DNA from 2 places in the Agromyces marinus genome. Region 1 is predicted to be linked to the other one. Evidence: riboswitches for the same ligand, from Rfam matches in the RefSeq annotation. Region 1 holds a riboswitch; the other holds the start of a gene.
What was found. Region 1 has a riboswitch for thiamine pyrophosphate ahead of thiM (hydroxyethylthiazole kinase). Riboswitches for the same ligand answer to the same signal wherever they lie in the genome.
Positions count from the first base shown of each region.

Region 1 (3,401 bases):
GGCGGCCGCGGCGATGCGGGCGAACCCGTCGACGCCGAGTGCCGGCGGGTGGTCGGCCTTGGTGGCGGTGGGGCGGATGACGCCGACGCCGAGGTAGTCGACGGTGCGGCGAGGCATCCGCGCGACCGCGTCGACGTGCGCCCGGGTGTTCGCGGTGAGCCCCACGATCGCGTCGGGGCCGAGCAGGTCGCGGGCGCGCAGCACGGCGGCATCGCCCTGGCCGAGGTGCACGCCGTCGACGGGGATCCCGCGTTCACGCGCCGCGAGCACGACGTCGAGCCGGTCGTTCACGACGAGGGTCGCGCGCCCGTCGACCGCCGCGGCGACGCGTTCGAGTTCGCGCAGCACGTCGGCGTCGGGCGCGTGCTTCTCGCGGAGCTGCACGATGCCCGCGCCGCCCGCGACGGCGTCGGCGACGACGGATGCCACGCCCCGCGCGCCGCACAGCGCGGCGTCGGTGACGAGGTAGACGGACAGGTCGGGTGCGCGGCGCGCGCTCACCGGGCGGCCCCGGTCGCGCCGGCCGCCTGGACCGCGAGCGTGCCGACCTCGACGCGGGCGCGCGCCGCGAGGTCGTTCGCGTCGACCGAGGCGAGCGCGTCGAGGAACGCCACCGCGAACGAGCCGGGCCCGTCGGCCCCGGCGGCGGCGAGCTCCGCGGCGACCGTGTACACGAGCGTCGCGGCGGCGGTCGCGCCGAGGTCGTCGAGTCCGGCATCCGTTGCGCGTGCGGCCGCGAGGAACGCGGCCGTCACCGCTCCGAGCGCGCACCCGCCCCCGGTGACGCGGGTCAGCAGCGCGTCGCCGTTGGCGATGCGCACGCACCGCACGCCGTCGGTGACGAGGTCGACCGGGCCCGACACGGCCACGGTCGAGCCGAACCCGTCGGCCAGGCGTGCCGCGGCGGCGCCGGCGGCATCCGTCTCATCGGACGCGTCGACGCCGCGCCCGCCCGCACCGGCCCCGGCGAGCGCGAGCACCTCCGAGGCGTTGCCGCGGATCGCGGTCGGCCGGAACTCGAGCAGTTCGCGGGCGAGCGCCGTGCGGATCGGCAGCGCCCCGACCGCGACGGGGTCGAGCACCCACGGCGTTCCGGCGCCGTGGGCCGCCGGCGCGGCCTCGCGCGCCGCGTCGCGCTGCTCGGGATTCGGCGTGCCGAGGTTCACGAGCATGCCGTTCGCGGCCCCCGCGAACAGGCCCGCCTCGCCGACGATGTCGACCATCGCGGGCGCGGCGCCGAGCGCCAGCAGCGCGTTGGCGGTGAAGTTGGTCACGACGCTGTTGGTGATGCAGTGCACCAGCGGCGAGGTGGCGCGGAGGTGTTCGAGCAGCGCGCCGCTCGCCTCCGTCAGGTGGGCAGGGTCGATGGACAGACGTTCGCTCATTCGCGACATCCCTTCGCTCGGATGATCGAGATCAGGTTCGACGGGTGTGATCTCAGCCGCGCGGTGACCGCACGGCACCCCGTGTCAACGATGGCGAGCCTAGCCGATGACCGAGACGCCGAGCGACGCGATGACCCCGCACACCACACCCCACAGGAGGATCGAGATCACCTGCCACATGATGACCGCGTTGCGCGAGGCGCCGAAGGACACCATCGCGGCGGACGTGATCTGGCTCGGCAGGATGGTCTGGCCCACGAGGCTCACCCCGGCGACGCCGTAGCGGTCGAACGCGCGGCGCAGCTTCTGCCGGCGGGGCGAGGCCTCGACCGGTTCGCGGCCGGCGACGATGCGGGTGCGCGCGCGGTGCGCGCCGAGCACCACGACGAGCATCGAGATGACGTTGCCGAGCACGGCGGCGGTGATCGCGACCGCCGGCGGGAGGCCGAGCACGACGCCGATCGTCGCACCGAAGTACGACTCGACGAACGGGATCGCCGCGATGAGCGCGATGCCGAGGCCCTGGAGGGCGGCGGGGAGGGAGGCGACGAAGTCCTGGAGCGTTTCGATCATGCTTCGATGCTCCCGGGAGCGCGGGCGAGGCGGCAGTGTCGCGCGGTCACGACCTGTTCGTGCGGGTCGGCACACGCGGACCGTGACAGATGTCACTGCCCTACGCTCGGGTGCATGGTTCCGGATCAGGTCCGCGGCGTGCACGCGACGTGGGTGTACACGCTCGGATCGATCGTGTTCCTCGTGCTGTTCCTCGACGCGATCACGATGCTCTCCGTCGCCGAGCGCGTCGCCGCGACCGGGGACCGGATGCTCGTCGTGCTGGTCGTGTCGATGCTCGCCGCGATGGTGGTCCAGGTGCGCTACTGCTGGTTCCTGCGGGTCGGCCGCGGCGGTGGGCTGCCCGCCGCACGGTGGACGGTGGCGCTGCTCGCGACCGGCGGCCTCGCCTGGGTCGTCGGGCTGTTCGCCGAGGGTGCGGCGCTTTCCGGCGCCATCCTGCTGTGGGTCGCGGCCTGCCTCATCGCGCCGCTGCTCACGGGCACGGCCCGATGGGGCATCCTCGCCGGGGGTGCGGCCATCACGCTCGCCCACGTGGCGCTCGCCGCACCCGGACGCGAGGCGCTCGAAGCCCTCGGGCCGGGCGGGTGGGCACTCGTGCTCTACGCGGTCATGCTGCCGTTCATGATCCTCACGAGCCTGTGGTTCTGGTGGGTCGTCCAGGAGCTCGACCGGCACCGCCGCGCCTCCGCGGAGCTCGCGGTCACGCGCGAACGACTCAGGTTCGCCTCCGACCTGCACGACATCCAGGGCCACCACCTCCAGGTCATCTCGCTCAAGGCCGAACTCGCCGAACGGCTCCTCGCGATCGACCCGGATGCCGCGCGCGAGCACCTGCACGAGACCCGCCTCATCGCGCAGCAGGCCCTCGAGGAGACGCGCCACCTCGTCGCCGGATACCGCGAGATCGCCCTCGACGACGAACTCGAGAACGCCCGCGAGGTGCTCGCCGCGGCCGGTGCGCGCTGCGAACTGCGGGTCGCCGCGCTGCCCGAGGACGCCGCGGTGCGGGGCGCGCTCGGCGCGGTCGTCCGCGAGGCGACGACGAACATCCTGCGCCATGCGGAGGCGAGCGAGGTGCGGATCGAGGTCGAGTCGGGAGCGGATGGCGCGAGTCTCGTGATCGTCAACGACGGGGTGCGCGTCGAGGGCGCGCGCGAGGCCGGGGCCGGGGCCGGTGCCGGGTCGGGCCGGGTTCCCGGGAGCGGGCTCGCGGGGCTCCGCGAGCGACTCGCGGCGGTCGGCGGCCGGCTCGACACGCGCGTCGCGGGCCGGTCGGGGGACCGGTTCGAGGTGCGGGCGGGCGTGCCCGCACGTGCGGGGCGGCCGGATGCGACGGCCGGATCCGCGGCATCCGTCTCGCCCGCAGCGGGCGGCGCACGGTGACCGCCCGGGCAGCGGATGCCGGCGGCATCCGCTTGCTCATCGCCGACGACGAGCACC
Region 1 is NZ_CP087879.1:2,721,995-2,725,395, reverse strand. It holds gene thiE (thiamine phosphate synthase) at 1-501, opposite strand, end outside; gene thiM (hydroxyethylthiazole kinase) at 498-1,385, opposite strand; TPP riboswitch at 1,377-1,477, opposite strand; gene DSM26151_RS12695 (hypothetical protein) at 1,485-1,958, opposite strand; gene DSM26151_RS12690 (sensor histidine kinase) at 2,073-3,344, shown strand; gene DSM26151_RS12685 (response regulator transcription factor) at 3,341-3,401, shown strand, end outside.

Region 2 (3,401 bases), 880 kb from region 1:
GGCGGAGCCGCTGCAGCACCTCGTCGACGCGGGCGTCGACGTCGGCGGGCGCGAGGCCGAGCGCGCGCGGCGCGACGGCGATCTCGTCGCGCACGTTCGATGCGACGAACTGGTGCTCGGGTTCCTGGAACACGGTGCCGATCCGGGTGAGCAGCTCGCGTGAGCGCCACCGGTGGGGCTCCTCACCGATGCCGCGCGCGATGCCCGGCGCCGCGACCACGCGCCCGTCCCGGGGTGGGAGCAACCCGCCGAGGGTCAGCGCGAGCGTCGACTTGCCGACGCCGTTCGGCCCGGTGAGCACGGTGGATGCCGCTTCGGGCACGTCGAAGGCGAGGCCCTCGTGCAGCACGGCACCGCGCGGGCGCCCGATCGCGAGCCCCGCGGCTTCGAGTGCCGACGGCGCATCCGCCCGAGTCGCGTCGGCGGCCCCGGGCACGTCGAGCGGGATGCCGGGAACCCAGACCCCCTTCGCCGCGAGCGACCGGCCCTGTTCGGCGAGAACGGATGCCGGGGTGCCGTCGGCGAGCACGCCGCCGTCGGCGTCGAGCACGATGACCCGATCCACGAGGTCGACCCAGACGTCGACGCGGTGCTCGACGACGACCATCGTCGCGCCCGTGCGTTCGACGACCCGCGCCACCGCCCGACGGACCTCGGCGACACCCTCCGGGTCGAGGTTCGCGGTGGGCTCGTCGAGCAGCAGGAGCCCCGGCCGCATCGCGAGGGCGCCGGCGAGGGCGAGCCGTTGCTTCTGCCCGCCGGAGAGGCGTGAGGTCGGGTGATCGAGCGGCAGGTCGAGCGCGACGGCGTGAACCGCCTCGCGCACCCGCGACCAGATCTCATCGCGCGCAACCCCGAGGTTCTCGCAGCCGAAGGCGACGTCGTCGCCGACCCGGGCGAGGATCACCTGCGAGTCGGGGTCCTGCAGGACGAGTCCCGCTCGTCCGCGGGCGGCGACCGGGGAGACTCCGTCGAGCCGGAGCGTGCCGTGCTGCTCACCCTCGTCTTCGCCGCCGAGCACGCCGGCGAACGCATGCAGCAGGGTCGACTTCCCCGACCCGGACGCACCGAGGAGCAGGACCCGCTCCCCCGGTTCGATCACGAGGTCGAGCCCGTGGAGGGCCGCCCGGCGCCGGCCGGCATGCCGCCACCCCCAGCCCTCCGCGACGAGTCGCGCAGGGCGGACGGCGGGCATCGCGTCGCCCACGCCTCAGACCCGTTCGGAGACGTCTCGCCCGGCCCCGAACCGGCTCAGGGCTCCTGTCGCGGCGAGCCCGCGGACGACGAACCAACCGAGCAGGCCCGCGAGCACCGCTCCCGAGACGACGACCGCGCCGAAGTAGATCGCGAGGAACTCGGCCGACTTCTGCAGGTTGCCGGCGAGGAAGAGCTCGAGGAGCCAGGCTCCGACGGCGGCGCCGGCACCGGCCAGCATCGCGGTGGGGATGCCGAACCGGCGGTACCGGGTCGCGAGGAAGACGAGTTCTGCGCCGAGTCCCTGGGCGATGCCCGAGTAGATCACCTCGATGCCCCACTGGTTGCCGACGAGTGCGGAGACCGTCGCGGCGAGCAGTTCGACGTAGAGCGCGGCGCCGGGCTTGCGGATGATCAGCCCGCCGAGCACGCCGCCGATGAGCCAGATGCCGATCGCGAAGCCGCCGAGCCCGGGGGTGACGGCGTCGGCGGCGCCGTACCAGGCGGCGCCGACGTTGTTCCAGATGAGGAACACGACGCCGGTGGCGACGCCGATGACGCTCGCGACGACGATGTCGACGACGCGCCAGCGGGTGCTGCGCGCGGCCGCAGTCCGGTGCTCGTCGCTGTGCGTGGTGGACGTGCCGGTGGTGGATGTCTCGTGCACTGTTCGTGCCCTTCCATGTCGGGGAAAGAGGCACGGGATATGAGATGTGCTGCCCTCCCTGCGCTGGCATGACCCAGATCAGGTTCGACGGTCGAAGGTTGAGAACCTTCCTCTCAGCCCGGCTCACCGGACTCCCGTGTTCGAGCACGAGTATACGCCCGCCGTCGCCGACCCTTTCGGCCGGCGGCGTCGGGCGACGCGGACCGGCTATCGCTTGAGCGCGCGGATCACCATGCGCAGCGCCTTGCCCGTGACCGCGATGAGCGGGATCGCGACGATGACCAGGCCGAGCACGTTCGGCTCGAACCTGACGTCGCCGCCGCGCCCGACGTATGCGCCCAGCGGCACCGACCAGCCGCCGCCACCGCCGCCCGAGCCCTCGCCCTGCGTGTCATCGGTGCCCGCGCCGCCGCCGAATCCGTATGCGCCGAGCGCGACCGGGACGACCTCGGTGCCGCCGACCTCGACCTTCTCTGCGTAGGACGTGCGCACGCCGATGCCGGCGACCTTGTCTGCGAGTTCGAGTACGAAATCAGCCATACCGCCACGCTACCGGGGCGGCGGCGGGGTCGAAAGGGCGAGCGGATGCCGCGCGTCGCGCCATTCGTCCGCGCCGATGTGCGCTCACCAGAACGTGCGAAGCCCGGGCGGCGGGTCGTCGTCTGGTCCGTGTCCGTCCGGGGCATCGCCGTCGCGGACGGTCGGCGCCGCGGATTCGGCGGCCGGTCGGACGAGGGTCGCCGGCTTGACGGCGCCCCGACCGAAGCGGCGGACGACCTCGTCGATCGTGCGTTCGGCGTCGCGCCAGTCCTCATCCGGATCCCACAGCGGCGCGCCGTCGCCGGCCGCCCGCAGGTGCTCGGCACGCACGCCGATGAGCCGCACCCGACGCCCGTCGCCCACGAGGTCGGCGAGCGGGACGAGCGCCTCCTCGTATATCCGGCGGGCCACGTCGGTCGGCTCGGCGAGCGTGCGCGAGCGGGTCAGGGTCGTGAAGTCGGCGTACCTGACCTTCAGGGTCACGGTCCTCGCGAGGAGGTCGGCCCGCCGCAGTCGCACGCCGACGTCGGTCGCGAGCCGGAGCAGCTCGCGCGCGATCTCCTCGGGCTCGACGAGGTCGTGGTGGAACGTCGACTCGTGGCCGATGCTCTTCTCGACCCGGCGCGTCTCGACGTCGCGTGGATCGATGCCCGCGGCCAGGCGCGCGAGCCGCCCCGCGAGCGCCGGCCCGACCGCGCGTTCGAGCGCGTCGGCGGGCATGCCGGCGACGTCGCCGACCGTGCGCAGGCCGAGCTTGAGCAACGACTGCTCGGTGACGCGCCCGACGCCCCAGAGCACGGAGACGGGCAGGGGATGCAGGAACGCGACCGTGTCGGCGGCCGGCACCACGAGCATGCCATCGGGCTTCGCGCGCGAGGAGGCGACCTTGGCGACGTACTTGCTCGCGGCGGCGCCGACCGAGCAGGTGAGCCCCGTTTCGTCGAGCACACGCCGCCGGATCGTCCATGCGATCTCGGCGGGGCTGCCGTGCAGCCGCCGC
Region 2 is NZ_CP087879.1:1,843,914-1,847,314, forward strand. It holds gene DSM26151_RS08645 (ABC transporter ATP-binding protein) at 1-1,195, opposite strand, end outside; gene DSM26151_RS08650 (ECF transporter S component) at 1,211-1,861, opposite strand; TPP riboswitch at 1,900-2,009, opposite strand; gene DSM26151_RS08655 (hypothetical protein) at 2,069-2,401, opposite strand; gene DSM26151_RS08660 (DNA polymerase IV) at 2,486-3,401, opposite strand, start outside.
Region 2: it holds a riboswitch for thiamine pyrophosphate, as region 1 does, so the genes downstream of both, DSM26151_RS08650 (ECF transporter S component) here and thiM (hydroxyethylthiazole kinase) in region 1, are expected to answer to the same signal.